4 regions of the Streptomyces sp. NPDC093795 genome follow, and region 1 is predicted to be linked to each of the others. Evidence: riboswitches for the same ligand, from Rfam matches in the RefSeq annotation. Region 1 holds a riboswitch; each other region holds the start of a gene.

Region 1 (7,456 bases):
AGCGAGTCGACCGCCGGCGGCACCTATGTCCACGACACCCCCGACCTGGTGTCCGCGCTCGCCGGCGAGGGCTACCGGACGGTCTGCGTCGGCGGTGTCGGCTTCTTCAACAAGCAGCCGCCCCTCGGCGCCGTGCTCCCCGGCCTGTTCCAGGAGAGCCACTGGGAGCCCGCCTTCGGCGTCGCCTCCCCGACCTCCTTCGAGTCCCAGGTCGCGCGCGCCGAGGAGGTCGTCGCCGGGCTCCCCCACGGGCGCCGGCTCTTCCTCTTCGTGAACGTGTCCGCGCTGCACCAGCCCAACTGGTTCCATCTGCCGGGGGCGACCCGTGAGGCGGGGGACTCCCGGGCCACCCACGCGGCGGCCCTGGAGTACGTCGACCGGCACATCGGACGGCTCTTCGCCGCGATGAGCAGCCGGCGTCCCTGCTTCGCGATCGTCTGCTCCGACCACGGCACCGCGTACGGGGAGGACGGCCACACCGGGCACCGCCTCGGTCACGAGGTCGTGTGGACCGTCCCGTACGCACAGTTCGTGCTCGCGGGCCCGGAGCGGGAGGCCCTGGCATGAGCGACGCCATCCGCCCGTACCGCAGCTACGTCTACGCCTACCCGCACAAGACGGCGTACCGGCCGCTCCCCGACCCGGCACCGGCCCTGGCCTCGCTCTGGCGGGACGAGCCGAAGGACGCGCTCTCCCTCTACGCGCACATACCGTTCTGCGAGGTCCGCTGCGGCTTCTGCAACCTCTTCACCCGGATCGGCGCACCCGACGAGCTGACCAGCCGCTACCTCGACGCCCTCGACCGTCAGGCCACGGCCGTGCGCGAGGCTCTCGGGGACGCGGCGCCGGTGCGGTTCGCGACGGCCGCGTTCGGCGGGGGCACACCCACCTTTCTCACCGCCGGAGAGCTGGAGCGGCTCTGCGACATCGCCGAGAAGCGGATGGGGGTGAATCTGCGGGCGGTGCCGCTCTCCGTGGAGACCTCGCCCGCGACGGCGACCGCGGACCGGCTCGCGGTCCTCGCCGACCGGGGCGCGACGCGGCTCAGCATCGGGGTGCAGAGCTTCGTGGAGGCCGAGGCGCGGGCAGCCGTCCGGCCGCAGCGGCGCGCGGACGTCGAGGCGGCGCTCGGGCGCATCCGGGACACCGGTGTCCCCGTGCTCAACATCGACCTGATCTACGGGATCGACGGCCAGACCGAGGAGTCCTGGCGCTCCTCGCTCGACGCGGCCCTCGCCTGGCGCCCGGAGGAGCTGTACCTGTATCCGCTGTACGTGCGCCCCCTCACCGGCCTCGGCCGGATCTCGCCCGCCGACCGGCTGCGGGCCGACCGGGAGTGGGACGAACAGCGGCTGCGTCTGTACCGGCACGGCCGGGACCATCTCCTCGCGCACGGCTACGAGCAGGTGTCCATGCGGATGTTCCGGCGGACGGACGCCGCACCGCTCGGCCCGGACGACTACGCCTGCCAGACGGACGGCATGATCGGCCTGGGCTGCGGGGCCCGGTCGTACACGTCGGCGCTCCACTACTCCTTCGACTACGCGGTCGACATGCGGGAGATCCGCTCGATCATCGATTCCTACACGGAGACCGAGGACTTCTCCCGCGTCGAGGTGGGCCGCTGGGTCGATGCCGGGGAGGCCCGTCGCCGCCATCTGCTCCAGTCGCTGCTCCAGGCCGAGGGCATGCCGGTCGCGGGGTACGCGGAGCGGTTCGGGTCCTCGCCGTTCGCGGACTTCGCCGAGGAACTGGGCCGGTTCGAGGCGCTCGGCTGGCTGGACGCGGAGGCCCCTGAAGGGCTCCTGAGACTGTCGCCGGAGGGACTCTCGTACTCGGACGGGCTCGGTCCTGAGCTCTTCTCCTCCTCCGTGCGGGCCGCGATGGCCGCGTACGAGCCGAAGTAGGGGGCCGGCATGGAGCTGACCATCGACTCCGGCATGGAGCTGACCACCGACTCCGGCATGGACCTGACGCTGCTCTACCGGGGGCCGCTCTCCTCCTGCGACTTCGACTGCCCGTACTGCCCGTTCGCCAAGCGCCGGGACAGCCGGGAGCAGCTGCGCGCGGACCGGGCCGCGCTGGAACGGTTCACCGGCTGGGCCGCCGCACAGACCGGCGACCGGCTGCGGATCCTCTTCACCCCGTGGGGCGAGGGCCTGGTGCGCTCCTGGTACCGGCGGGCGCTCGTCGAGCTGTCGCGGCTGCCGCAGGTCGAGCGGGTGGCGATCCAGACCAATCTGAGCTGCCGGACCGACTGGCTGGCGGAGGCGGACCCGGAGCGCGTGGCGCTCTGGTGCACGTACCACCCCGGGCAGACGCCCTACGAGCGTTTCCTCGCCAAGTGCGGGGAACTGACGGAGCGGGGCGTCCGGTTCAGTGTCGGCGTGGTCGGTCTGCCCGAGCACGCGGAGCACGCCCGGCGGCTGCGCGCCGCGCTGCCTCCGCACGTGTACCTCTGGGTGAACGCGGCGGAGGGGTACACGTACACCGACGCGGAGGCCGACGAGTGGACGGCGGTCGACCCGCTGTTCCCGTACAGCCGTCATCCGCACCGCTCGGCGGGGCTGCCCTGCCGGACCGGGGAGTCGGTGATCTCGGTGGACGGTGAGGGGACGGTGCGGCGCTGCCACTTCGTCAAGGCCGAGCTGGGGAACCTGTACGACGGTTCGTACCGCGCCGCCCTGCGTCCCCGGGCCTGCCCCCTCGCCGTCTGCGACTGTCACATCGGTTATGTCCACCTGGAGACGCTGCCGCTGTACGACGTGTTCGCCGGCGGGGTCCTGGAGCGGATCCCGGCCGGCGGCCCGTCGTCCCTCAGAGGGGCATGAGGTCGGGGCGCTTGGCCTCGACGTGGTCGCCGGAGCTCTCGCCGCGCAGCCGGCGCCCGATCCACGGCACGAGGTACTCCTTCGCCCAGTTGATGTCGTCCCGGCGCAGCTCCAGCGAGCCGCGCGGGGCTACCGGCGGCCAGGCCTGATCCGGGTCGGCGGGCACCGGCAGGCCGAGGACCTGGGCGGCGCGGAGGGCGACCCGGGTGTGCCCCTCGGCGGAGAGGTGCAGCCGGTCGAGGTCCCAGGCCCGCCGGTCCTGCACGGACCTGAGGGACCACAGGTCGAGGACCGGGCAGTCGTAGCGGTCCGCGATGGCCCGGACGTGGGCGGTGTAGGTGGCGATCTTGCCGCGCAGGTGCCTGAGCACGGGCACGTCACGGGTGTCGAAGCCAGTGGTCACCATGACGGTGCCGACGGCGGAGGTCAGTTCGGCGACGGCCCGCTCGAAGCGCTCGGCCACGTCGTCGGGGTCGCTGCCGGGGCGGATGATGTCGTTGCCGCCGGCGCAGAAGGTCACCAGGTCGGGGGCGAGTTCCTTCGCCCGGGGGACCTGTTCCGCCACGATCTGGTCGAGGAGGCGCCCGCGTACGGCCAGGTTGGCGTAGCGGAAGGCGTCGTGCTCCGGCAGCTGGTCGGCGAGCAGGACCGCGAAGCGGTCCGCCCAGCCGACGTACGTCCCGCCGGGCCCGGGGTCTCCGACGCCCTCGGTGAAGCTGTCACCGATCGCCGCGTACGACCCGAATGCGTTCTTGTCTCTTGATCTCGAATCGTCTGCCACGGGAGCACATCCTTCCCTTTTGGATGTGACCTACGCGACCGTAAGGAGGGGTTGACGCCGGGTGATATATGCCACCGATAAAGAAATTGCCAAGCCGGAATAGATGGGGAAACGCCGGAGGCCCGGCACAGGAGTGCCGGGCCACGCGGGGTGTCGGTGCGTCAGATGGAGACGCCGTGCTGGCGGAGGTAGCCCAGCGGGTCGATGTCGGAGCCGTAGCTCGGCGAGGTGCGGATCTCGAAGTGCAGGTGCGGGCCGGTGGAGTTGCCGGTGGAGCCGGAGAGGCCGATCTGCTGGCCGCCGGTGACGGTCTGGCCGGACGAGATGGAGAGGGAGGAGAGGTGGGCGTACTGCGAGTAGCTGCCGTCGGCGTGCTGGATGACGACCTCGTTGCCGTAGGCGCCGCTCCAGCCGGCCGAGACCACGTTGCCGGCGCCGACGGCGCGGACGGTGGTGCCGGAGGAGGCGATGAAGTCGACACCGGTGTGGTAACCGGAGGACCACATGGAGCCGGAGGCGCGGTACGGGGTGGAGATGCCGCCGCTGACCGGGGCGACCCAGCCGGACGCGGAGGTCGAGGCGCCCGTCGACTCCTGCGCGGAGGAGGACGAGCCGGCGTCCGAGGACGGGGCGGTGGTGGCCGGGGCGGCGGCGCGCTCGCTGCCCCGGGAGGCGCGCGGGGTGTCGCCGTTCTTCGAGGAGGTCTCGGCGGACGGCTCCGGGGCGCTCTTGGGGGCGGCCGCCCGGGGCGCGGCGCTCTTCGGAGCGGAGGCCTTGGCGGTGCTCTTGGCGCCGAGCGTGAGCTTCATGCCGGGCAGGATGAGCGAGGGGTCCTCGCCGACGACCTGGCGGTTGTCGGAGTACAGCTTCTGCCAGCCGCCGGCGACGTGGTGGTCGGCGGCGATCTTCGACAGGTAGTCGCCGCGCACGACGGAGTACGTCTTCGGTGCGGCCTTGGCGGCGGGCGCGGCCTTGGCGGCGGCGAGGGCCTCCACCTGGGCGGCGGCGGTGACGGCCTGGCTGGGGGCGGCAGTCTGCTCGGCGGCGTGGGCCCCGGTGGCGCCGAAGAGCGGGAGGGCGACGACGGCGCCTCCCGTACCGGCGGCGGCGATTCCGCGGGTCAGTCGGTTGGTCTTGGTACGGCGGTGCTTACCCGTCGCGGGCATGGCGAATTCCTCTCCGGCGCCTACGAGGTGAGCTGTCGGGTTCGGACTGGAGATGCCCGGCCGCGTTCTCACGCGGCTTCACCCCAAGCCGTCCTGCGTCGCGGGACCGGCGTACTTCCTGGGTCCCCCGCTCCTGCCACACATGGGATGAGTGGGAATTCCGGACGGTGGCAGGATTCGGCGGTCCGACCGGATTGACGGTGACGCTAGACGAGGGGGTCGGCACGGACAAGCCGCTGATTTCCACCGGCTTTCCCCGCCACGTCTTCCGGCCGGAATTCCGGTCACCCTCTGTGGATGACGGTCCTTCGATGTCCCTTTTCCGTACGGCAATTGGTTCCGGCCGTCGGCCACGATCCGTCACTTCTATGACGCTGCTCACGCGCCGATGCCCATCTCGCCCGCAAACAGGGCGCGTTATACGTAAGGCCTCAATTCGGACAGATCACCCATTCCCGTCCAGGGGGGTGCGCCGACACCCTCCCGCCTGGATGATTGCCCCAGGAACCGATCTCGCTTCGGGCACCCGAACGTCGACCACCAGGAGCACCCGTGACGCAGCAGCTGCCGCAGGTCCCGCCCATCGAAATGACCGAACCCGAGCTGGCCGAGGTCCGCAACTTCCGGGACGTGGGCGGCCTGCCGACGACGGACGGCCGGGCCGTCCGCACCGGGCGCCTCTTCCGCAGCGGCCACCTCGCCCACGCGACGGCGGCGGACGCCGCCTTCCTCGACTCGCTGGGACTGCACACCGTGTTCGACTTCCGGAACATGGCCGACCGGAAGGTCGAGGGTCCCGACGTCGAGCTGCCCGGCGTACGGAACGTGAACATACCGCTCAACGATCCGGCGGAGGGCAAGGAGTTCTGGAAGCTGGTGCGCGGCGGCGACATAACCCAGCTGCGCGAGATCCTCGGTGACGGCAAGGCGGCCGCCAACATGTCCGACTCGTACCGGAAGATGGTGATCGAGCGGACCGCGGAGCACAGCCGGATCCTGCACGCCATGGCTGAGGACAGCCTCCCCGCCCTGATGCACTGCGCGGCCGGCAAGGACCGCGCCGGGCTCTCCATAGCGATCACCCTGCTCGCCCTCGGGGTCGAGCGGGCGGCGATCGAGGCCGACTACGTGAAGTCGAACGACCCGCACCGCCGCTACAAGGTGCGCCGCAGCTCCACCGCCCCGGACGCCATGTCGCCCGAGGTGATGGAGCTGCTGAGCCCGCTCTTCGACGCGCGGGTGGAGTACCTGCGGGGGGCCTTCGAGACGATCGAGGCGACCTGGGGCTCGGTGGACGCCTACCTCGCGACGGGCCTGAAGCTGGCCCCGGAGACCCGCGAGCGCCTGCGGGAGCGCCTGCTCACCGAGGTGTGAGTCCGCCGCCTACCGGTTCTGGCCACCCAGCGCGAAGAGCAGGTAGAGGAAACCGGCGAAGAGGTGGCCGGCGACCAGGTAGGCGAAGAGGCGCAGGACCAGCCCCTTGGGGAACTTGCCCTCCCCACGCTCCTCACCGGTGACCGGTCGTGACTTGTCGGACATGTCGGTCCTCTCGAAGGAATGAAGAGCCACAGGGAAGGATGCCCCACGGGGCTCAGCGCCGGTGCGGGGTCCCGTCGCCGAGGCACAGCTCGGCCGCGGGACTCTGCATCAGGGTGTGGACGAACAGCAGCTCCGCCCCGCCGGGGGTGGCGGCGCCGATCCGGTGCGGGGTGAGCGAGTCGAAGTGCGCGCTGTCCCCGGGATCGAGGACATGCACGGCGTCACCGAGCGCGAGCCGCACCCGGCCCTCCAGGACGTGGATCCACTCCTCCCCCGGGTGGACGCGCACGATGTCGGCCCTGGTGGCGTACGGCACGTGGACCCGCAGGCACTGCAGGGCGCGCCCGGCACCGCCCGCCTGGCGGTAGACCCAGCCGTCGGCCTCGACGGGTTCGGAGCGGCCGGCCCGGACGACGGGGTCGCGCTCGGCCGGTGCCTCACCGAGGAGCTCGGAGACCGTCGTACCGTAGATGCGGGCGAGGGCGAGCAGCATCGGCAGCGAGGGCTGCCGGTTCCCGGTCTCCAGGCGCGAGAGGTGGGCCGGCGAGAGGCCGGCCCGCTGGGCGGCGGCCTCCAGGGTGAGGCCCCGGCGACGGCGCAGACCCCGCAGCTGCGGGGCGACGTCCGGCAGGGCGCCAGGGACGGCGGGGTCCGGCAGGGCGCCTGAGGCAGCGGCGTCCGGCGGTGCGCCGGTGGCGGCGGGGTCCGGGGAGGTCTCCCCGGGGACGTGGTCCATGCGTCCATTCCGCCAGCATCGTGCCTCTGAGGCAAGTTTCTTGCCCCAGAGGCAAAACTCCACGCTCGACCGGATCCGCCGTCAGCGCTGCGCCACCGACTGCTTCACCAGAGTCCTCCCGAAGTCCCACATCAGCCCGCCACCGCCGTGGGCCTCGTCCATGACCGCCGTGAAGGCGGTGACGAACCGGTCCACGTCCGCCTCGTCGATGATCAGCGGCGGGATCAGCTTGATCACCTCCAGGTGGTCCCCGGAGACCTGGGTGAGGATCCGGTGTCGCTGGAGCAGCGGGACGACGACCATCTGCGCGAAGAGCCCCTTGCGGGCCGCCTGGAGCATCGTCCAGCGCCCTCGGAGCCCCAGCGAGGACGGCCGGCCGAACTCGATCCCGATCATCAGCCCG
Region 2 (7,456 bases), on a different contig from region 1:
CGGCGAGGAGGGCGATGCCGATCGCGCCGGACTGGGTGAAGAGTCCGATGCGCCCGGCGGCCGGCATCTGCGGTGCGAGGGAGGCGTTGAGCCGGACGTCGGCGGTGTTGATGATCCCGAAGGCGTTGGGGCCGATGATCCGCATCCCGTACGAGCGGGCCTGACGGACGAGCTGGCGCTGCCGCTCGCGCCCTTCCGCCCCGCTCTCCGCGTACCCGGCGGAGAGGACGACGAGGCCCCGTACGCCGTGCTCGCCGCAGTCCGCGACGGCCTCCGGCACCCGTTCGGCGGGGACGGCGACGATCGCGAGGTCAACGGTCTGCCCGATGGCGCCGACGGAGGGGTACGCGGGGACGCCGTCGAACTCCGCGGCCGCGCCCTCACCCCCGGCGCCCCCGGCGAGCGCGGCGAGCGCGGCGTTGACCGCGTACACGCGTCCGGTGAAGCCGGCCCCGAGGAGGTTACGGAGGACCGTGCGGCCGACGCCTCCGGCGGCGCGCCCGGCTCCGACGACGGCGACCGACCGGGGGGTCAGGAGGCGCTGCACGGAGCGCGCCTCGGCCCGCTGCTCCCGTGCGCGCTGGACGGCGAGGGAGCGGTCGGTGGGTTCGAGGTCGAGGTGGAGCCGTACGGACCCGTCCTCGAAGCTGCGCTTCTGGGTGTAGCCCGCGTCCGTGAAGACCTTGATCATCTTGGTGTTGGCGGGCAGGACCTCGGCGGCGAAGCGCCGGATGTCCCGCTCCCGCGCGACCGCCGCGATGTGTTCGAGGAGGGCGGAGGCGACTCCGCGTCCCTGGTGGGCGTCCTGGACGAGGAAGGCGACCTCGGCCTCGTCGGCCGGCGCGGAGGCCGGCAGTCCGCGCTCGTTGATGCGGTCGTAGCGGACGGTGGCGATGAACTCGCCGCCCACCGTCGCCGCGAGCCCGACCCGGTCCACGAAGTCGTGGTGGGTGAAGCGGTGGACGTCCTTGGCGGAGAGCCGGGGGTAGGGGGCGAAGAAGCGGTAGTACTTCGACTCGTCCGAGACCTGCTCGTAGAAGCTGACGAGGCGGTCGGCGTCGTCGGCGGTGATGGGCCTGATGCGCGCGGTGCCGCCGTCGCGGAGCACGACGTCCGCTTCCCAGTGGTCGGGGTAGTCGTGGTCCGGTGGTTCCGGACGCGCCGGTCGTGCCGGGTGTTCCGCCGCTTCCGACTGTTCCGACGCGCTCTGCATGGGGTCAGCCTACGGCCGCGACACGGCGGTGGCACGGGTCGCGCGGTGGGTGTACGCCGTGCATGGTGGGGTCACTCCGTGCAAGGTGGTGAGCACGCCGTGGGCGGCGGGGGCGGGCCGAGAGGCGGTCCGGTCCCGGGCCGAAGGTCGGCGTGAGCACGGAGCATCCCGTGAGAGACTGGTCTAGACAACCGCTTAAGACTTGAAGGGCAACACCATGGCTGAGCGCCGCGTCAACGTCGGCTGGGCCGAGGGCCTGCACGCCCGCCCCGCGTCCATCTTCGTCCGTGCCGCCACGGCTTCCGGCGTTCCGGTGACGATCGCCAAGTCCGACGGCACCCCGGTGAACGCCGCCTCCATGCTCGCGGTGCTCGGCCTGGGCGCGCAGGGCGGCGAGGAGATCGTCCTCGCTTCGGAGGCCGACGGCGCCGAGGCCGCTCTGGACCGTCTGGCGAAGCTGGTCGCCGAGGGTCTCGACGAGCTCCCCGAGACCGTCTGACCCGGGTCGACCTCTCCCGTACGACGAAAGGCCGTGGCCGCCGGAATTCCGGCGGCCACGGCCTTTCGCATTTCCACCGACCCGGATTCGGCCCGCTTTTGGGCAGCACGGAACGCGGGCCACGGAATTGCTATTCTTTGTATACGGTGTGCGCGTTAATTCCGGACGCTCGCCGTGTTGACGACATGTTGCGAAACCCTCACGTGCCCGCGCTCCGGCCTTTTGAGCCGGTGCAGCGGCTGCGAGCGCTCCGCGTGCAGCGCGGTCAGCGCCCGCGCGCGCTCGGCGTCACCGCGCGCCACGGCGTCCACGATCGCGCCGTGTTCGGCCCAGGCCTCCACCGGCTGAGCGGGCTGCTCGACCGCGTACATCCAGGCGATCTTGTGGCGCAGCTGGGTCAGCAGCGCTGTCAGGGCCGGGCTGCCCGAGGCCTGCGCCAGCGTCTCGTGGAACCAGCCCCCGAGCGAGCGCAGGTCCTCGCCCTGGCCCCGTCTCGCCCGCTCCTGCCCCAGTCTGACCAGGCCCCGCAGCACCTTGAGGTGGGCCTCGGTGCGCCGCTGGGCGGCACGCGCGGCGCCCAGCGGTTCGAGCAGCGCCCTCATGTCGAGCAGGTCGGCCGCCTCCTGCTCGGTGGGCTCGGCGACGTGCGCGCCCGCGTGGCGGCGGGTGACGACGAAGCCCTCGGACTCCAGGGTGCGCAGGGCCTCGCGGACCGGGACGCGGGAGACGCCGTACCGGCGGGCGAGCTGTTCCTCGGTCAGCCGGCTGCCCCGCTCGAAGACGCCGGAGACGATGTCGTCCCGGATCGCCGTGCATACCGAGTGCGCGGGAATGCGCATGTCCGACCTCCGCCTTGGTCTGCGCGAGACAATTCTGCGACGCCTGTTCTGCGCCCGATCTGCGACTCTATTGCAGCGCGCCGGAATTTCCGATGCCTCAGCGAAATATGGAAGCCTTTTTGACCGACGAAAAGCCCCGGCTCAGCACGAGCCGGGGCTTTTGCGACGTTGAGGTGGGCGTGCGTCAGACGCTGACGCCGCGCGCGCGGAGGTAGGCGAGCGGGTTGATGTCGGAGCCGTACTCGGAGCTCGTGCGCGCCTCGAAGTGGAGGTGCGGGCCGGTCGAGTTGCCGGTCGAGCCGGAGATGCCTATCTGCTCGCCCGGTTCGACGCTCTGGCCGACGTACACGCCGATGGAGGAGAGGTGGCCGTACTGGGTGTACGTGCCGTCGTTCATCCGGATGACGATGTTGTTGCCGTACGCGCCGCCCCAGCCGGCCTCGACGACGGTGCCGGAGCCGACGGAGACGACACTGCTGCCGTAGCCGGCGTGGAAGTCGACGCCGGAGTGGCTGCCGGAGGACCAGAGCGAGCCGCCGGTCTGGTAGCCGGTGGAGACGTACGAGCCGGCGACGGGGAGCTGGAAGGAGTTCAGGCGGCGGCGCTCGGCCTCACGGGCGGCGCGCTCCTCCGCCTCGCGGATCTCCTTGGCGCGGGCCTCCGCCTTGCGCTTCGCCTCGGCCTCGGCCTTCGCCTTGGCGGCGGCCTCGAAGGCCTCCTGCTCCTGGGCGGCGGCCTGGGCGTTGATCCGGTCCACGAGGGAGTCCTCGGTGATCACCTTGGTGAGGCCGGTGTCCTCGACGGAGCGGTTGTCCGCGTCGGCGGCGAGCGCCGGGGAAGCGAGGGTTCCGATGACGCCGGTGGTGGCGAGGGTCGCGGCGCCGGCGAAGCCCACGCTGCGGCGCGCCATCCGGCTCGACCCACGATGCTTCCCGGTGGCACGGGTGAACGCCATGTAGTGGCTGATCCTTTCCTTCCTTCTCGCCTACCGGGTTAGCTGACGGGTTCGGAGCAGGAAGGTCTCCTACGAGCCCCTCCGTACGAGACGAAGGCGCCCGATTCACCCCAGGGACTACGTATGGGTCCCCGGCTCCCCAGGCTCGCGCCTGACGGGGACTCGGCGATGACTGTCCGGGTGCCGCGGGTGCGGCGGGTGCAACTGCCGAACAGACGCACCGACGCTATGCGGATCATCTTTCAATCACCAACCGGACTCGCCAGTTTGTAAGACATGCCACAGGGCAAACGATCACCCTTGCGCTTAATACGGACAAAGGGGAGGGCTCCGACGAAACATGCCGTCGGAGCCCTCCCCTTACCGGATCAGAGCCGGGTCAGACCGTGTCGGAGCCGGGCCGGGAGCCGGGCCGGGAGCCGGAATCAGCCGGTCACGACGGTGACTTCACCGATGCCGAGCGCGCGCACCGGGTCCGCGATCTGCGCCGCGTCGCCCACGAGCACGGTGACGAGCCGGTCCACCGGGAAGGCGCTGACCACGGCCGCGGTCGCCTCGACCGTGCCGGTCTCGGCGAGCCGCGCGTACAACTGGGCCTGGTAGTCGTCGGGGAGGTGCTGCTCGACCTGGTCGGCGAGCGTCCCGGCGACCGAGGCGGCCGTCTCGTACTTGAGCGGGGCGACCCCGACCAGGTTCTGCACGGCCGTCTCGCGCTCGGCGTCGGTGAGACCCTCGGCGGCCAGCGTCCGCAGCACCTTCCACAGGTCGTCGAGCGCCGGGCCGGTGTTGGGCGTGTCGACGGAACCGCTGATGGCGAGCATCGCGGCGCCGTTCCCCTGGCTGTCGGAGCGCAGTACCTGCCCGAAGGCACGCACCCCGTACGTGTAGCCCTTCTCCTCCCGCAGCACCCGGTCGAGTCGCGAGGTGAGGGTGCCGCCGAGGCAGTACGTGCCCAGGACCTGGGCCGACCAGACGCGGTCGTGCCGGTCGGGGCCGATCCGTCCGATCAGCAACTGGGTCTGGACGGCGCCGGGTCGGTCGACGATGACGACCCGTCCGGTGTCGTCGGCCGAGATCGGCGGCATCGGGAGCGGCTCGGCCGGCTCACCGGTCCAGGCGCCCAGGGTCTCGGCGAGGACCTTGTCCAGGTCGACGCCGGTCAGGTCGCCGACGACCACGGCGGTGGCCGTGGCGGGCCGGACGTACGCCTCGTAGAAGGCGCGGACCGCGGCCGCGTCGATCGCCTTGACGGTCTTCTCGGTGCCCTGGCGCGGCCGCGAGATCCGCGACTCGGCCGGGAAGAGCTCCTTGGAGAGCTGCTTGGCGGCGCGACGGGCCGGATTGGCCGTCTCGTGCGGGATCTCGTCGAGCCGGTTGCGCACCAGGCGCTCGATCTCGGTGTCGAGGAACGCCGGGGCGATCAGGGCCTCGGAGAGCAGCCCGAGCGCCTTGGGCAGCCGGGAGACGGGAACCTCCAGGGAGACCCGTACGCCCGGGTGGTCGGCGTGCGCGTCGAGCGTGGCGCCGCAGCGCTCGAGGTCGGCGGCGAACTCCTCGGCGCTGCGCTGGTCCGTGCCCTCGGAGAGCGCGCGGGCCATGATGGTGGCGACGCCGTCGAGGCCGGCGGGCTCGGCGTCCAGCGGGGCCGGCAGGAACAGCTCCACGGCCACGACCTGCTGGCCGGGACGGTGGCTGGTCAGCAGCGTCAGACCGTTGTCCAGCTTCCCGCGGTCCGGGGCGGGGAAGGCCCAGGGCCTGGCGGCACCGGGCTCCGGCTGCGGGTGGAAGTCCATGCTCGTCAAAGACACGGCAGCGTCGGTCACTGGTCCGCTCCCTCTGCATCGTCATCGCCGTCGGCGGTGTCGTCGTCGCTCTGTTCGGTCGCCAGGGGCTCGTAGACGAGCACCGCGCGGTTGTCGGGGCGCAGCTTGGCCGCGGCGGCCGCCCGCACCTCGTCGGCGGTGATGTCCAGGACCCGGTCGACGGCCGTGAGGGCGAGCTGCGGGTCGCCGAACAGCACGGCGAACCGGCACAGTTCGTCGGCGCGGCCCGCGACGGTGCCGAGACGGTCGAGCCACTCGCGCTCCAACTGGGCCTGCGCGCGCTCCATCTCCTCCGGCGTGGGGCCGTCGGCGGCGAACCGGGCGAGCTCCTCGTCGACGGCCGCCTCGATCTGCGGGACCTCGACGCCGCCGGAGGTCTTGACGTCCAGCCAGCCGAGCGAGGGCGCTCCGGCGAGCCGCAGCAGGCCGAAGCCGGCGGCGACGGCCGTGCGGTCGCGGCGGACCAGACGGTTGTGCAGACGGGACGACTCGCCACCGCCGAGGACCGTCAGGGCCAGGTCGGCGGCGTCGCACTCGCGCGTGCCGTCGTGGGGCAGCCGGTAGGCGGCCATCAGCGCGCGGGCCGGGACCTCCTCCTCGACGACCTCACGGAGCTGCTCGCCGATGACCTCGGGCAGGTCGCCGGGGCGCGGTGCGGGCTTGCCGTCGTGGCCGGGGATGGAGCCGAAGTACTTCTCGACCCAGGCGAGGGTCTGCTCCGGGTCGATGTCGCCGACGACCGAGAGCACCGCGTTGTTCGGGGCGTAGTACGTGCGGAAGAAGTTCCGCGCGTCCTCCAGGGTGGCCGCGTCCAGGTCGGCCATGGAGCCGATCGGCGTGTGGTGGTACGGGTGGCCCTCCGGGTAGGCGAGGGCGGTCAGCTTCTCGAAGGCCGTGCCGTACGGCACGTTGTCGTAGCGCTGACGGCGCTCGTTCTTGACGACGTCCCGCTGGTTCTCCATGGACTCGTCGTCCAGTGCGGCGAGCAGCGAGCCCATGCGGTCGGCCTCCAGCCAGAGCGCGAGCTCCAGCTGGTGCGTGGGCATGGTCTCGAAGTAGTTGGTGCGCTCGAAGCTCGTCGTGCCGTTGAGCGAGCCACCCGCGCCCTGCACCAGCTCGAAGTGCCCGTTGCCGTGGACCTGCTTCGAGCCCTGGAACATCAGGTGCTCGAAGAGGTGGGCGAGGCCCGTGCGGCCCGGGACCTCGTGCCGCGAGCCGACGTCGTACCAGAGGCAGACCGCGGCGACCGGGGTCAGGTGGTCCTCCGAGAGCACCACCCGCAGCCCGTTCGCCAACCGGTGCTCGGTCGCTGTCAGGCCGCCGGAGCCGGCCTCGGCCGTGGCCGTGTGACCCATGGGCATGTACGTCCCTTCGATCGCGATGTGAAAAAGTCCTGCCACTGTATGCAAGCGCGCCGACACCTGGCGAAGTTCCCGCCCCCCGGAGATGTCCCTCTTCCGGGTCGCGGTCGGCGCTGTCGGTGGCACGGTCCACAATGGTCCGCGTCAGATCAACCTTGTTGGTGAAGGAGCCGCAGCCGCGATGGCCCGCCGCAGCACGAAGACACCGCCGCCGGACGACGCGTTCGAGGAGCGAATCCTCGACATCGACGTCGTCGACGAGATGCAGGGCTCCTTCCTCGAGTACGCGTACTCGGTGATCTACTCGCGTGCCCTCCCGGACGCCAGGGACGGCATGAAGCCCGTCCAGCGCCGCATCGTCTACCAGATGGGCGAGATGGGGCTCCGCCCCGACCGCGGCTTCGTCAAGTGCGCCCGCGTCGTCGGCGAGGTGATGGGCAAGCTGCACCCGCACGGCGACGCGTCCATCTACGACGCGATGGTCCGCATGGCGCAGCCGTTCTCCATGCGCCTCCCCCTCGTCGACGGCCACGGCAACTTCGGTTCCCTCGGCAACGACGACCCGCCGGCCGCCATGCGGTACACCGAGTCGCGGATGGCCCCGGCCGCGCTGCTCATGACCGAGTCCATCGACGAGGACACGGTCGACTTCACGCCGAACTACGACGGCCAGGAGCGGGAGCCGGTGGCGCTGCCGGCCGCGTACCCGAACCTGCTGGTCAACGGCGCGTCCGGCATCGCGGTCGGCATGGCGACCAACATGCCC
Region 3 (7,456 bases), on a different contig from region 1:
GCGACTGCTGCCCGTGGTGCGGGAGTCCGACCTGCGGCGGTCTTCGGCGGGGGTGCGGGCGCAGGCGGTGCTGCGGGACGGGACGCTGGTCGACGACTTCCTGATCCGGGAGGCGGCCCGGACGGTCCACGTCCTGAACGCGCCTTCGCCGGCGGCGACGGCGTCGCTGCCGATCGGCCGGGAGGTGGCGGGCCGGGCGCTGGCCTTCCTGTGACCGGCCCCACGCCGGGCCTGGTGGGAGGCCGGGCGCCGTAGAATTGGGGGCATTGTGTCTGAGCAGACTGAGAAGAGCCCGTACCCCACCCCGCGCGGCAGCCAGCGGTTCGCCCCCGGCGAGGGGCCCCTGCCCGACCCCGCGGGGTCGCATCACGAGCGCCGCATCCGCAGCTTCCAGCCCCGCCGCAGCCGCGTCACCACCGGCCAGGCCGAGGCCATGCTGAAGCGGTGGCCCGACTGGGGCCTCGACATCGACGGCAAGCGGGTCCTCGACCTCGGCGCGATGTTCGACGGGCTCCCGGTCGTCCTGGAGATCGGCTTCGGCATGGGCGAGGCGACCGCGCAGATGGCCGCCGCCGACCCCGGCACCGGCATCCTCGCCGTCGACGTGCACACCCCGGGCCAGGGCAATCTGCTCGGCCTCGCCGACCGCAACGGCCTGACGAACGTCCGGGTCGCCAACGGCGACGCGATCATCCTGCTCCGCGAGATGCTCGCCACGGACGCCCTCGACGGCTGCCGGGTCTACTTCCCCGACCCGTGGCCCAAGGCGCGCCACCACAAGCGGCGGCTCATCCAGCCCGAGTTCCTCGACCTCCTCGCGACCCGGATGAAGCCCGGAGCCGTACTGCACTGCGCGACGGACTGGGAGGAGTACGCCGAGCAGATGCTGGAGGTGCTCTCCGCGCATCCGGACTTCGAGAACACCCTGGCCGACGGCGGTTACGCGCCCCGCCCCGACTTCCGGCCCCTCACCCGCTTCGAGGGTCAGGGCCTGGACAAGGGCCATGTCGTGCACGATCTGCTCTTCCGCCGGAAGTGACCCCGAGCGGGTAACCGGGTAACTGCGTCGCCCGGTGTCGGTGGGGGTCGTTAGGGTCGCACACGTGTCGAACCCCGCCCCCTCCGACCAGCCGGAGACCGCTCCCGTCCCCCACCGGGACACCGAGGAGCCGGCCTTCCCCGCCGCCGCCGACCGGTCCCAGTGGCGGTACCGGCCACGCCGGGCCTTCTGGCGCAGCAAGCTGGTCCGGGCCATCGCCGTCATCACCGTGCTCGCGATCTGCGCCCTGTTCATCCTGGCGCTGGTCCGCGAGCAGACCGGCACCGAGGGCTTCCTCGTCGGCCTCGGCCTCGCCCTGCTTCCCGTACCGCTGCTCATGGCCGCCTTCCGCTGGCTCGACCGGGTCGAGCCAGGCCCGTGGAAGAACCTGCTCTTCGCCTTCGCCTGGGGCGCCTTCGCCGCCGCGCTCGTCGCGATCCTCGCGAACACCTTCGCGGTCCGCTGGATCGCGACGGCCACCGCGGACCCGGACTCGGCGGACACGCTCGGCGCCACGGTGGTCGCGCCGGTGGTGGAGGAGAGCGCGAAGGCGGCCGCGATCCTGCTGCTGTTCCTCTTCCGCAGAAGGAACTTCGGCGGCCTCGTCGACGGAGTCGTCATCGCGGGTTTCACCGCGACCGGCTTCGCCTTCACCGAGAACATCCTCTACCTCGGCAACGCCTTCGGCGAGGACCAGGAGTTCGGCACCTCAGGGCTCGGTTCGGTGACCGCCGCGACCTTCTTCGTACGGGTCGTGATGTCTCCGTTCGCGCATCCGCTGTTCACCGTGCTCACCGGCATCGGCTTCGGCTTCGCCGCGCTCGCCCCGCGCGGGAAACGCCTCCGGAAGGTGCTGCTGCCGCTCGCGGGGCTGCTGCTCGCGATGGGCCTGCACGCCGCCTGGAACGGCTCGGCCACCTTCGGCGGGCCCTGGGCCTTCTTCGCGGTGTACGGGGCGCTCATGGTCCCGGCCTTCGGCCTGCTGACCTGGCTCGCGGTGTGGAGCCGGCAGCGGGAGCTGCGCACGATATCCGGGGAGCTCCCGGCGTACGCGGCGGCCGGCTGGCTCTCCCCCGCCGAGCCGCTGGCGCTCTCCTCGATGCGGGCCCGTCAGCTGGCCCGTTCGTTCGCGGCCCGGACGTACGGCCCGCCGGCCGCGCGGGCGGTGGGCGAGTACGAGTCCTTCGCGACGACCCTGGCGTTCCTCAGGGACCGGGCCCGGCGCGGCACGGCAGGACCCGACTTCCCGGCCCGCGAGCAGGAGCTGCTCCACCACCTGTGGCAGCGCCGCGAGGTCGCCTCGCCCGCGCTCACCTACGCGGCCAGGGCCACGGGCCGGGCCTGGTCGCCGCCGCAGTACCTGGACTACGACGGCTACAACCCGTACCGGAGCTGAGCCGAAGTTCTCGGCTCTCGGGCCTCAGACCGTCAGGCCCTTCGAGCGGAGCCACTCCGCCGGGTCGATGCCGGTGCCGCCGGGCGTGTGCACCTCCATGTGGAGGTGGGCGCCCGTGACGTTGCCGGTGGCGCCGACGCGGCCGATCGTCTCGCCGGTGCCCACGGTCTGGCCGACGCCGACCGTCATGGACGATAGGTGGCAGTACCAGACCTCGGTGCCGTCCTCCAGCTCCAGGACGATCCGGTAGCCGTACGAGCCGGACCAGCCCGCCGACTTCACGGTGGCGCCGTGGACCGCCTTGAGCGGGGTGCCGGTGGGGGCGGCGAAGTCGAGGCCCGTGTGGTGACCGGAGGACCACATCGAGCCGGACTGCATGTAGGTGGCGCTGACGGAGTACGAGGAGAGCGGCATCGAGTAGCTCGCGGCGAGCTGCGCGAGGCGCTCGGCCTCGGCCTTCGCCCGTGCTTCCTCCTCCGCCTTGGCCTTGGCCTCCGCCTCGGCCTTCGCCTTCGCCTCGGCGGCCGCCTTCTCCGCGGCCTCGGCCTTGGCCGCGGCCTCCGCCGCCGCCTTCTCGGCGGCCGCCTTCTCCGCCGCGGCCTTCTCCGCGGCGTCCGCGGACGCCTGCTGCTGCTCGGCCTGCTGGAGGATGCGGGCGCGCAGGGCCTCGCCCGCGTCGGCGGTGCCGGCCGCCGTCCTCGTGGCCTGCTCGGCCGTCCCCGCCTGCTCGGTCTTCCCGGCCTGCTCGTTGTCGAGGGTGGTGTACGTGGCGGCGGTGAGCGGGTTCGGGTTGGAGCGGGCCGCGCCGGCGGCCGCCATGTCGTCGCCGGCGCCCGAGGCCGAGCCCGTACCCGCGTCGTCCGCGTCCGGGAGGAGGGCGCCGACGCCGGGGAGGTCGTGGGCGTCGGGCAGGTTTAGGTCCGGGAGGTCCGGCAAGGAGATGGCCACCGGAGGCTTCTCCTGCGCGGTGGCGAGGCCGCCCGCGCCGACGGCCGCGATGACACCGACACCGAGGACGGTGGAGGAACGGGCGAAGTTGGAACGCTGCTTGACGACCCGGTGCCGGCCGCCGGAGCGGCTCTGGGCGCGGAGGGAATCCTCGGTGGGGTTCCACTCGGTGCCCGGCGCGGCGGGACCCGCACCACCACCGAAGGCGTCGAAGGGAGCCTCGGGGGCAGGGGTGTTGGACGCCACGAAGGGGCGCTCCTTTCCTTCCTTCTCGCCTACCGGGTTAGCTGACGGGTTCGGAGCAGGAAGGTCTCCTACGGGCACGGTCGCACAGGTGCGAAGGGCCCGATTCACCCCAATTGGTGGTTCCCCGGTTCCTTTTCAGGATTCGGCGCGTGCGCACGGTGCCGCCTCTTGCGGCGGCTGGGACGACCGCGCTGCGTTATCGAACGTTAATAGACGGAGGGTCCCGATTCCAAGCCGTTCCTCTTGATCATTCATTGAATTGGTAGGGAATGGTCCGAGTTGACCGCCCTTCAGCAGGCGCCGCCCAAACCCCCGCGATCTGACGTTATGTCAATTGTTATCGCAGCGACACCTCTCGACTACGGCCGGTGACCGGGGCCGCCCGGCGGCACCACCGGCATCGTGCGGCGCCGCTCCGGCTGCCCCGTCGCCGGACGGCTCAGCGCGAGCAGCGCCATGTCGTCCGTCGCCCCGCCGCCCGTGTGCAGCCGTACGTCGTCCACCAGCGCGTCCAGCAGTTCCTCGGGCCCCGGGAAGATCCGCCCGGCGAGGCGCGCGCCCGGGTCGTAGAAGACTCCCGCCGCGTTCCGGGCCTCCGAGAGGCCGTCGGTGTAGAAGAGCAGCGTCGCGCCCGGCGGGTACGGCCGCCCCTCGGCCCGGTCCGGCCACACCGCCAGATCACCCATGCCGAGCGGCAGCGCCGGTTCGGTCGGCTCCAGCGTGTCCAGGCGCCCGTCCGCGTACAGCATCAGCGGCGGCGGATGCCCGCGGTTGACGACCCGTACGAAACCGTCGAAGGTGCCGCTCCCGTCGCCGCGCGGGATCTCGGCCAGGACCGCGGTGGTGAACCCCTCGAAGGCGTCGAGCCCGTCCCTGCGGGTGCCCTCGCGGGCCAGCGCCCGTTCCAGGCGCTGCGCCACGCCCTCCAGGCTCCGCTCCTGCTCGGCCGCCTCCCGGAAGGCCCCGATGACGACGGCCACGGCCTCGACCGCCTCCATCCCCTTACCCCGGACGTCCCCGACCACGAGCCGTACCCCGTAGGGGGTGTCCTGGACGGCGAACAGGTCGCCGCCGATGAACGCGTCCGCCTGCGCCGCCTCGTAACGGGCCGCGCACTGCAGTCCGCCGATCCGCTCGGCCGGCGTCGGCAGCACGGCCTTCTGCGCGGTCTCCGCGATGACCCGCGCAGAGGCGAGCCGTTCCCCGCTCCTGCGCACGACCCGGCTGACGAGAAGGGCGAGCGCGGAGACGGTGACGACGGTCAGGGTCTCGGTCAGGGTCGGGACCTCGTCGGCGGTGCCGTTGTAGAGGTGCAGCCCGACGGAGGCGAGGACGGCGGCGATCCCCGTCAGGAGCGTCGTGAGGGTGGAGAAGAAGGGCGCGGCGATCAGCGGGGCGGCGGAGAAGAGCGGCGCGGCGGTGTACGCGGGCGGTGTCAGTAGGTCGAACACGACCCCGCCGGCGATGACCAGCGGCGGCAGCGCGCGGATGAACCGCCGGGCACGCCCGTACGGGCGACGGCCCTCGCCGCCCCGCCGCCCACCGCCGCCCGCTCCTAGGGGGTGCCCCACCTGTGCTCTCCTGCCCGGTCCGTACCCGGCCGCGGTCGGTACCGCGCCCTTCCAGGGTGGCCGCCGCCCCGCCGTGCGGCGACTTCCACGGGTCCGACTGGCGTACGGGGCGGAGCCCGGCGCGGACCTGCGCGGAGGCGGCCGTCAGAGGTTCCGCTCCGCGTAGACCTCCATCGCGTCCCGGACGAGGACCGCGGTCCCCTCACCGTGCTTGTCGTAGTTCGCGGTGAAGCGCGGGTCGTCGACGTACATCCGGCCGAGACCGATCACGTACTCCTTGCTCGGGGTCGTCGTGTGCGACAGCCACGCGACCTGGCGCCGCGCGATCGCCTGCACCTCGTCGCTGTCGGCGGCGAGGCCGTCCCCGAGCGCCCGGGCGAAGTCGCGGGCGATGCCGGACTGCTCGTCCATGAACGCCTTCCTCTGCGCGGCGTCGAGCGAACGCCACCAGCGGTCACCCTGCTCGTACGCGTCGCGGCCCCAGCGCTCGGTGACCTCCTCCTCGTACACCGTGTGGTCGAAACCGTCGAACACTTCGTCGGCCATGAGTTCGTCTCCGTTCTCGGTCTTGTGGAGAGTGGTCCGCACCGACGCGATCTGGCGTCCGATGCGCTCGCGCTCCTGCTCCAGGAGGGCGAGATGGGTGCGGAGGGCGGCGGACGTGTCCCGCTGCCCCGCGAGGACCTCGGCGATGGCGGGCAGCGAGAGCCCCAGCTCGCGCAGCAGCAGGATCCGCTGCAGACGCACGAGCGCCGCCTGGTCGTAGTACCGGTAACCGTTCGCGCCGATCCGGCTGGGCTCCAGCAGTCCGCGCTCTCCGTAGTGCCGGAGGGTGCGGCTGGTGGTGCCGGCCTTCTTGGCGATCTCTTGGATCGACCACTCCATACCGAGAACGCTAAATCTTGACGTCGCGTCAAGGTCAAGCGGAGAAGTGCCGGGAAACGGGCACACGACGAAGGCCCGGATCCAGTGACTGGATCCGGGCCTTCGTTGCTACTGAGTAGCGGGGACAGGATTTGAACCTGCGACCTCTGGGTTATGAGCCCAGCGAGCTACCGAGCTGCTCCACCCCGCGTCGGTAAACCTGACTCTACGCTACGGGCGGGGCAATCACGAAATCGGTTTACGTCAGCAACCGATCAGCAGCAGATCGGCGGCGTTCAGCAGCCGGTCAGCAGCCGCAGTCGTCGGCGTCGACCGGTGCCGTCAGCGGGTCCGCGGCCTTCTCCGCGGGGCCTTCCCAGGTCTCGTACGCGAAGCCCTCCCGCACCCAGTACTCGAAGCCGCCGAGCATCTCCTTCACCTGGAAGCCCAGCTCGGCAAGGGCCAGCGCCGCGCGCGTGGCGCCGTTGCAGCCGGGGCCCCAGCAGTACGTGACGACCGGCACGGACCGGTCGAGCAGCTGGTCGGCCTGCTCGGCGATGAGCGCGGTCGGCAGGTGGAGCGCGCCGGGGACGTGCCCCTGGTCCCAGGAGGCGGTCGACCGCGAGTCGATCACCACGAAGCCCGGGTCGGTGCCCTCGGCGGCCGCCGTGGCGAGCGCGGAGGCCACATCGGAGACGTCGGCGTGGAAGGCGAGGCTCGCGGAGAAGTACGCGGCAGCGGCGGCAGGGGAGGCCGGCGGCGTGCGGAGAACGGGGTTGACCTGCGTCGTTGTCGTCGTCATGGTGATCAATCTACGGACGAAGATCACCGCGCTGAAGTGAGGATCCACGGTGGTCGGGGGCGGCGACCGGGGAAACCCGGGCGTTCGCCAGGAGGCGGCGTGGATCTCACACATCGGGATCTCACGGCTTCAGCTCCGTGGTCCGGTCCGCCGCCGCAGCCGTGTCACATCGACGAGGTTTCCTCCGTCATGACGGCATGACGGCATGACGGCATGACGGCACGACGGGACGCGAACGGGGAGAACGACGAGTGGAACAGGACCGCGACACCAACGAACTGCTGGCCCGGCGCTTCGAGGCCGACCGGGGTCATCTGAGAGCGGTGGCGTACCGGATGCTGGGCTCGCTGAGCGAGGCCGAGGACGCCGTCCAGGAGGCCTGGTTCAAGCTGAACCGCAGCGACGTCAGCGGGGTCCAGAACCTCAGCGGCTGGCTGACCACGGTCGTCGGCCGCGTCTGCCTCGACATGCTGCGCTCCCGGGGCTCGCGCCGCGAGGACCCGCTGGAGTACTACGTCCCCGACCCCGTCGTACGGCTCCCCGACACCACCGACCCCGAGCACGCGGCCGAGGTCACCGAATCCGTCGGC
Region 4 (7,456 bases), on a different contig from region 1:
CCTTCATACCGATGCCCTGCTCGGCGAGGCCGGGGATCGGGAAGGTACGGGAGACGGCGCCCATCGCGATGACGAGGTAGTCGAAAGGCAGCTCGTAGGCCTCGCCGACGAGCGGCGCGATCGTGGCGACCTTGCGGTCCTGGTCGATGGTGGTGACCCGGCCGGTGAGCACCTCGGCTCCGCGCACGACGCGTCGCAGCGGGACGACGACGTGGCGCGGCGAGATGCTGCCGGCGGCGGCTTCGGGGAGGAAGGGCTGGTAGGTCATGTACGACCGCGGGTCGACGACCGTGACGGTCGCCTCCGCGTAGCGCATCTTCTTGAGGATGCGCCGAGCTGCGTACAGGCCTACGTACCCGCCGCCTACTACGAGGATCCTGGGACGCTCCGTGGTGCTCATGAGATCGAGTATCCACCCCTCCAGAGGGGGGTGCTCGTGCGCCCCTTCACAAGCTCTCCGGGTACCTCTGCTACACTCCGCCGCCCACGTGATCCATGTCATGGTGCTGCAAAGGAACCGGGATGCAAGGGCGAACGTTGTTCACCCCTTGTGAACTGGACCGGAGAGCGGCCGTTAACGCTGAACCGGAGTGCCCGTTCACACGATGGAAACATCGAGCGAATCGGCCTCCGCGCCTGCGAAAGGGCCCTGAGGCACCCCTCGGAGGGGCTGAAGGCGGCCTGAAGACCCCCCTCGGACGCCATCAGGGCCCTTTTCCTTGTGAAGAACTTCACGAACTTTCCCGACGGGGTGTCGCCGGGAGGCTCGATAGACGCCCGCTATGCCACGGATAGGGCGATCCCATCGAGGATGTCGTGCTCGCTGACGACCACCTCGTGGGCCCCGACGCGCTCCACGATCTCCCGCAGGACGAGCGCCCCGGCGATGATCACGTCGACCCGGCCCGGGTGGATGACGGGGATCGCGGCCCGCTCGTCGTGCGTGGAGGCGAGCAGCCGGTCGGTGACCTCGGCGACCTGGGCGGCGGAGATCCGGGCGTGGTGGATCTTCTCGGAGTCGTACTCCGGGAGGCCGAGCGCGATCGCGGCGACCGTGGTGACCGAGCCGGCGAGCCCGACGAGGGTCCCGGCCGTGCCGATCGGCACGGTCTCGGCGGCCAGGTCGAGGGCGGCGCGGACGTCGGCGCGGATCGCGTCGGCCTCCTCGGCGGTCGGCGGGTCGTGCCGGACGTGCCGCTCGGTGAGGCGGACGCAGCCGATGTCGACGGAACGGGCCGCCTCGACGTGCTTGTTGCCGGTGACGAACTCGGTGGAGCCGCCGCCGATGTCCACGACGAGGTACGTCTCCGTGCCGTGCAGCTCGCCGGTGGCACCGGTGAAGGAGAACTCGGCCTCCTGGTCGCCGGTGATGACCTCGGGCTCGACACCGAGGATCTCCACGACCCCGTTCACGAACTCGTCGCGGTTCTCGGCGTCGCGGGAGGCGGAGGTGGCGACGAAGCGGATCCGCTCGGCGCCGAACTCCTTGATGACCTCGGCGTACGCGCGGCAGGCCGCGAAGGTGCGCTCCAGGGCCTCGGGGGCGAGCCGGCCCGTCCTGTCGACGCCCTGCCCGAGCCGGACGATGGTCATCCGCCGGTCCAGCTCGATCAGCTCACCCGTCTCCGGGTGGACGTCGGCGACGAGGAGGCGGATGGAGTTCGTACCGCAGTCGATTCCGGCGACCCGGGTCATTCCGCGGTCTCCTTCTCTTCCCCGCAGGGCGTGACGCACGGGCCCTTCGCCCACCACTCGGGCAGCATCGCGAGGGCCTCGTCGCCGAACGGGTTCACGCCCGGGCCCGCGACCAGCGAGTGGCCGACGAGGACGTGCAGGCACTTGACCCGGTCCGGCATGCCGCCGGCGCTCGGGAAGCCCTCCAGGACCTCGATGGCGTCACGGCGGGCGATGTAGTCCTCGTGCGCGGCCCGGTAGGCGGCGGCGAGCTCCGGGTCGGTGGCGAGCCGGGCCTGCATCTCCTTCATGACCCCGTTGGCCTCCAGGGTCCCGATGGCCGAGGCCGCCCGGGGGCAGGTCAGGTAGTACGTGGTCGGGAACGGCGTGCCGTCGGGAAGCCGGGGCGCGGTCTCGACGACGTCCGGGTTGCCGCACGGGCAGCGGTGCGCGATGGCGCGCAGGCCGCGGGGCGGCCGGCCGAGCTGGAGCTCGAAGGCGGCGATGTCCGCCTCGGTGGGCTCGGTGCGTTCGGTCTGCGGAGGGGGCGTTTCCATGTCTGCCTTGCTCGTCAGGTCGTTTCGGGCTTCAAGGACGGTCGGCGTGGTCGACGCCGTCCCAGAGGTTGTCGTACCAGGGGCGGTCCGCCGCGCCCTGGTCGGCGCGGGGCCGCTGCTCCGCGCCGGGATCGTTCACGGTGAATCCGGTCTCGCCGGGCAGCACGTAGTGGAGGTGCTCGCGGGCGAGGCGGCGGACGTAGGCCGGGTCCTGGAGGCGGGCCTTCTCGTCCTTCAGTTCCTCGACCCGCCGGGCCGCCCCGGCGGCCCTGCGCTCCTGCTCGGCGATCTCGCCCTGCTGGGAGACGTAGCTCCGCATGGGGTAGGCGAGTGCCACGACGAGGGAGCAGACGACCAGGGCGAGGAAGGCCGCGCGGCCGGTGAGCCGGGAGCGGCGGGCCTGGCGGCGGGTCTGGGAGCGGTAGACACGGGCGGCGGTCTGCTCGCCGAGCAGCCTGATCCGGGTCGCGGTCGAGAACCGGTCCCGGTCCTTCGCGGCCATGTCGTGTCGCCTCCCCTGTTCACGCGGACGTCCCCGCACACGGTACGGGACCGAGTACGGGGACGTACGGAAGCGGCTTCAGGAAGAAGCTCAGCCCTTGAAGCGCGGGAAGGCGCTGCGGCCGGCGTAGACCGCGGCGTCGTCGAGGATCTCCTCGATGCGCAGCAGCTGGTTGTACTTGGCGACGCGGTCCGAGCGGGCCGGGGCGCCGGTCTTGATCTGGCCGCAGTTCACGGCGACCGCGAGGTCGGCGATGGTGACGTCCTCGGTCTCGCCGGAGCGGTGGGACATCATGCACTTGAAGCCGTTGCGCTGGGCGAGCTCGACGGCGTCGAGGGTCTCGGTCAGCGAGCCGATCTGGTTGACCTTGACCAGGAGGGCGTTCGCGGAGCCCTCCTCGATGCCACGGGCCAGGCGCTCGGGGTTGGTGACGAACAGGTCGTCGCCGACGATCTGCACCTTGTCACCGATGCGCGAGGTGATGGTGTTCCAGCCGTCCCAGTCGTCCTCGTACAGCGGGTCCTCGATGGAGACCAGCGGGTACGCGGAGACGAGCTCCTCGTAGTACTCGGTCATCTCGGCGGCCGAGCGGGACTTGCCCTCGAACTCGTACGAGCCGTCCTTGTAGAACTCGGACGCGGCCACGTCGAGCGCGAGCGCGACGTCGGTGCCCGGGGTGTAGCCGGCCTCCTTGATGGCCTCGATGATGAGGTCGAGGGCGGCGCGGTTCGACTCCAGGTTCGGGGCGAAGCCGCCCTCGTCGCCGAGGCCGGTGGAGAGGCCCTTGCGCTTCAGCACGCCCTTGAGCGTGTGGTAGATCTCCGCACCCCAGCGAAGGGCCTCGGAGAAGGACTCCGCGCCGATCGGGGCGATCATGAACTCCTGGATGTCCACGTTGGAGTCGGCGTGCGACCCACCGTTGAGGATGTTCATCATCGGAACGGGCAGCAGGTGCGCGTTCGGGCCGCCGAGGTAGCGGAAGAGCGGGAGGTCCGAGGCCTCGGAGGCGGCGTGGGCCACGGCGAGCGAGACGCCGAGGATGGCGTTCGCGCCGAGCGAGCCCTTGTTCTCGGTGGCGTCCAGGTCGAACATGGCCTGGTCGATCAGGCGCTGCTCGGTGGCGTCGTAGCCGACGAGCTCCGGGCCGATCTGCTCGATGACGGCGAGGACGGCCTTCTCGACACCCTTGCCCATGTAGCGGTTGGGGTCACCGTCGCGAAGCTCGATGGCCTCGAAAGCACCGGTGGAGGCGCCGGACGGAACAGCAGCACGGCCGGTGCTGCCGTCGTCGAGGCCGACCTCGACCTCGACCGTGGGGTTGCCTCGGGAGTCCAGGATTTCCCGGGCTACGACGACGTCGATGGACGGCACGAGCATCTCCTTCTGGGATGTGACGCTGGATGTGACGCAAGGTCGGTGCAGGGGTCGCTCGGCCTTGCGACAAGAGCCTAACCGGCGCGGGGGCTCCGGCCAGCCGGGCGCCCGCCCCCTGGGACGAAAAAGGACCCAAGGGCATGCGTTTCGGGACGAAGGACATCAGATCTACTGGACGGTAACCGTCAGGTCGTTCCTCAGTCGTCCCTCGACGGGTGTGCCCGGACACAAGGAGCGGCCCGGAACGGACGGAACCCCGGTCGGGCGCGCACGGGGGACGGGCGCGCCGGACCGGGGTGGTCACCGCGGGAGGGTCGTGGGGCCGCGTGAGCCGCCGGACTCACGCGGACCGCCGGGCTCACTTCAGGTGAAGCTGCTGGCCCGGGTAGATGAGGTCGGCGTCGTCGACGATCTCGTCGTTCAGCTCGAAGAGCTGGGCCCAGCCGCCCTTGACGCCGTGCGCCTGGGCGATGGTGCTGAGGGTGTCGCCGGAGACGACCTTGTACTCGCCGTCACCCTTCTCGACCTTCTTGCCGGTCGGGGTGGTGACGGTCTTCTTGGCGGCCTGCGGCGCGGCCTCGCGCTGCGGGGCCTGCTCCTGCGGGGCCTGCTGCGTGGCCTTCTTCGGGGCCTGGCGCTGCTCGCTGCGGGTGGTCGGCTGCTCGGCCTTCCGCTCCTCCTGCTGCGGGGCGGACTCGGCGGAGCCGCCGTCGTAGGAGGCTCCGGAGAGGCCCACGCCACAGCTCGGCCAGGCGCCCTTGCCCTGGCCCGCGAGGACCTTCTCGGCGACGGCGATCTGCTGGGACTTCGACGCCTGGTTGGCGGTCGAGGCGTAGGCGGTGCCGCCGTACGCGGCCCAGGTGGAGGCCGAGAACTGGAGGCCGCCGTAGTAGCCGTTGCCCGTGTTGATGGACCAGTTGCCGCCGGACTCGCACTGGGCGACGCGGTCCCACTCGGAGGCCGTGGCGGCCGAGGCGGTGCCCGCGGTCAGCAGCGGGGCCGCGACGGCGACACCGGTGACGCCGACGAGCGTGGCGACCTGGGTGGCCTTGGAGGGACGGCGGTGTTTGCCCTTGCCGGAAAACAGCATGGAGATTCTCCTCACCGACGCCTGTGAGGTGAGCTGTCGGGTTCGGGCCGGAAAGTTGCCCGGCCGCGTGTCCTAGCACGCGGCTTCACCCCAAGCCGATCATCGGCCGTCTTTCTCAACGGCCGGGACCGGCACTTACCTTGGGTCCCCCACTCCTGCCTTCGGCGCTTACGCGACGACTGTTCCCATCGGCCGACGGCAGGATTCGGCGTTTCGGTCGACGGGGCCCGCGGTGGCGAGCGGTGACGACCGTAGACACAGACCCACCGGAAGTTCAAAGAGGCGTATTGCGGAAATATCGCCCCTACTTGGCTTCCGGAAGGTGGTGTTTGTGCAGGTGAGAGGTGACGGGGGCAAAGGTTACGGACGGGACACGCCAGTTGGGGTGAAGAGACTCATGTCTCACTTGCCCAGAACCGGACATTCCCGCCCGAATCACTTGGCCGTCGAAACCGGACCGTCCGTCAGATCGAGGCTCTGACCAGGGAGGATGAGATCCGGATCGATGCCCACCGTGCGCCGGTTGGCGTCGTAGAGGGCGGTCCAGCCTCCGGGGAGTTCGTTCGCCTGCGCGATGTCGGACAGGCTGTCGCCCGGCCGCACGGTGTACGCGCCCGAAGTGTCCTGACTGTCCGTTGCGCCCGAATCCTTCGCCGCGTCAACCGGCGTCGTGGCGAGAGGGCTTTCGGTCAGCTTGTTCTCGGATGAAGCATGTCTACCCGATTCAGGTGAAGTGTCCACCTTGCCGGTTTCCTCCGGTGCGGCATCGCCCCGGTGCTTGCCGGTGCCGGGCGTGGCCGACGACGCGTCACCTTCCGGAGTGCCGGGCGTTACGGACGAACCAGGCGTACCGGGCGTGACGGAGGCGTCAGGGGTGCCGGGCGTGACCGGGGTGACCGGGACGACCGGGTTGACCGGGACGACCGGCGCGGCCGGGTCGGTCGAGCCGCTCGGGGCGGTCGGGGTGGTCGAGCCGGTCGGTGCGGTGGGGCTCACCGGAGCGGTCGGCGAGACCGGGGCCGTCGGCGAGACGGGCCCGGTGGGCGGGGCCGGCGTGACGGGAGCGGTCGGCGTGACCGTGCCCGTCGCCCCCTTCGTGGTCTCCGGGGTCCCCGTGGAGGCCCCGGGCAGCCCCGCCGTACGGTTCGACTCGACGACCGGGCCCGTGGGGGTCTTCGGGACGGAGGTCGGGCCGGGGTCCACACCGGTGGCCGTGCCGTCGTTCGTCAGACCGGCGATCGGCGCGCAGGTGGCCCACTCGACGGAGCCCTTCGCGAGGGCCTTCTCGGCCACCGCGATCTGCTGGGCCCGGCTGGCCAGGTCGGCGCTGGGCGCGTACGCCAGGCCGCCGTTCCGCTCCCAGCTGTCCTGGGTGAACTGGAGCCCGCCGTACATGCCGTTGCCGAAGTTGGCGCTCCACTGACCGCCGGACTCGCACTCGGCGACGCGGTCCCAGGTGGCGGCGTCGGCCGCGGAGGCGGATCCGGCGGCGAGCAGCGGCAGCGCCATCGCGGATCCGGTCACACCGGCGGCGACGACGATGGCGGGGGCCTGACGGGGGCGACGGTGTCGTCCGTTCCCGGAACGCATAGGAGCGCCTTTCGCGTGACGGCTGAGAGTGCGGTGAACGTAGCGGTATTCGAACGCTCGTCACAAGTCGATGGCCGCACGATCACGCGAAGATCACATTTCTGACACGCCGTCACTGTGGCGGAGCGGTACGGACGGGGAGAACTCCACCGGAAGCGTGCGCAATCCCCGCATGATGAGCCCTCCGCGCCACCGCAGTTCGGCCGGGTCGGCGGCGAGTCGCAGGTCCGGAAGACGCGTCAGGAGGGTCGCGAGCGCCGTCTGTCCCTCCAGCCGGGCGAGCGGCGCGCCGAGGCAGTAGTGGATGCCGTGGCCGTACCCGAGGTGCTGGTTGTCGCGCCGGGTGAGGTCCAGCGTGTCCGGCGCAGTGAACCGCTCCGGGTCCCGGTTCGCCGCGGCGAGCACGACGAGCACCGGGTCGCCGGCCGGGATCGCCTGCCCGCCGATGGTCAGCGCCCTCGTCGCGTACCGCCAGGTCGCCATCTCCACCGGCCCGTCGTACCGCAACAGCTCCTCCACCGCGGTCTCCAGGAGCGCGGTCTCGCCCGCCGCGACCGAGGCCTGGAGCCGCTCCCGCCGCTCCGGGTCCCGCAGGAGCGCGTAGACGCCGTTGCCGATGAGGTTGATGGTCGTCTCGAAGCCGGCGAAGAGCAGCACGAAACACATGGC

Evidence for each region. A riboswitch is a leader RNA that binds a small molecule or an ion and turns the genes downstream of it on or off. The one in region 1 is predicted to bind cyclic di-AMP.
Region 2: it holds a riboswitch for cyclic di-AMP, as region 1 does, so the genes downstream of both, ACIRB7_RS31130 (M23 family metallopeptidase) here and ACIRB7_RS15560 (LysM peptidoglycan-binding domain-containing M23 family metallopeptidase) in region 1, are expected to answer to the same signal.
Region 3: it holds a riboswitch for cyclic di-AMP, as region 1 does, so the genes downstream of both, ACIRB7_RS28080 (M23 family metallopeptidase) here and ACIRB7_RS15560 (LysM peptidoglycan-binding domain-containing M23 family metallopeptidase) in region 1, are expected to answer to the same signal.
Region 4: it holds a riboswitch for cyclic di-AMP, as region 1 does, so the genes downstream of both, ACIRB7_RS23620 (transglycosylase family protein) here and ACIRB7_RS15560 (LysM peptidoglycan-binding domain-containing M23 family metallopeptidase) in region 1, are expected to answer to the same signal.

Annotation. Positions count from the first base shown of each region.
Region 1 is NZ_JBIWIO010000005.1:108,514-115,969, forward strand. It holds gene ACIRB7_RS15540 (STM4013/SEN3800 family hydrolase) at 1-567, shown strand, start outside; gene ACIRB7_RS15545 (STM4012 family radical SAM protein) at 564-1,907, shown strand; gene ACIRB7_RS15550 (STM4011 family radical SAM protein) at 1,965-2,831, shown strand; gene ACIRB7_RS15555 (SGNH/GDSL hydrolase family protein) at 2,818-3,612, opposite strand; gene ACIRB7_RS15560 (LysM peptidoglycan-binding domain-containing M23 family metallopeptidase) at 3,774-4,778, opposite strand; cyclic di-AMP (ydaO/yuaA leader) riboswitch at 4,783-4,971, opposite strand; gene ACIRB7_RS15565 (tyrosine-protein phosphatase) at 5,331-6,152, shown strand; gene ACIRB7_RS15570 (DUF6126 family protein) at 6,162-6,317, opposite strand; gene ACIRB7_RS15575 (helix-turn-helix domain-containing protein) at 6,370-7,053, opposite strand; gene ACIRB7_RS15580 (aspartate aminotransferase family protein) at 7,135-7,456, opposite strand, start outside.
Region 2 is NZ_JBIWIO010000014.1:112,510-119,965, reverse strand. It holds gene ACIRB7_RS31145 (GNAT family N-acetyltransferase) at 1-1,213, opposite strand, end outside; gene ACIRB7_RS31140 (HPr family phosphocarrier protein) at 1,431-1,712, shown strand; gene ACIRB7_RS31135 (GntR family transcriptional regulator) at 1,868-2,551, opposite strand; gene ACIRB7_RS31130 (M23 family metallopeptidase) at 2,736-3,506, opposite strand; cyclic di-AMP (ydaO/yuaA leader) riboswitch at 3,519-3,684, opposite strand; gene ACIRB7_RS31125 (M16 family metallopeptidase) at 3,932-5,329, opposite strand; gene ACIRB7_RS31120 (M16 family metallopeptidase) at 5,326-6,690, opposite strand; gene ACIRB7_RS31115 (DNA topoisomerase (ATP-hydrolyzing) subunit A) at 6,872-7,456, shown strand, end outside.
Region 3 is NZ_JBIWIO010000012.1:17,899-25,354, forward strand. It holds gene lhgO (L-2-hydroxyglutarate oxidase) at 1-214, shown strand, start outside; gene trmB (tRNA (guanosine(46)-N7)-methyltransferase TrmB) at 269-1,039, shown strand; gene ACIRB7_RS28075 (PrsW family intramembrane metalloprotease) at 1,104-2,435, shown strand; gene ACIRB7_RS28080 (M23 family metallopeptidase) at 2,460-3,629, opposite strand; cyclic di-AMP (ydaO/yuaA leader) riboswitch at 3,641-3,787, opposite strand; gene ACIRB7_RS28085 (PP2C family protein-serine/threonine phosphatase) at 3,989-5,200, opposite strand; gene ACIRB7_RS28090 (MerR family transcriptional regulator) at 5,345-6,085, opposite strand; tRNA gene ACIRB7_RS28095 (tRNA-Met) at 6,202-6,275, opposite strand; gene ACIRB7_RS28100 (rhodanese-like domain-containing protein) at 6,372-6,866, opposite strand; gene sigJ (RNA polymerase sigma factor SigJ) at 7,118-7,456, shown strand, end outside.
Region 4 is NZ_JBIWIO010000009.1:54,995-62,450, forward strand. It holds gene ACIRB7_RS23595 (NAD(P)/FAD-dependent oxidoreductase) at 1-400, opposite strand, end outside; gene ACIRB7_RS23600 (exopolyphosphatase) at 781-1,695, opposite strand; gene ACIRB7_RS23605 (DUF501 domain-containing protein) at 1,692-2,231, opposite strand; gene ACIRB7_RS23610 (septum formation initiator family protein) at 2,263-2,733, opposite strand; gene eno (phosphopyruvate hydratase) at 2,824-4,104, opposite strand; gene ACIRB7_RS23620 (transglycosylase family protein) at 4,466-5,197, opposite strand; cyclic di-AMP (ydaO/yuaA leader) riboswitch at 5,201-5,374, opposite strand; gene ACIRB7_RS23625 (transglycosylase family protein) at 5,633-6,787, opposite strand; gene ACIRB7_RS23630 (cytochrome P450) at 6,881-7,456, opposite strand, start outside.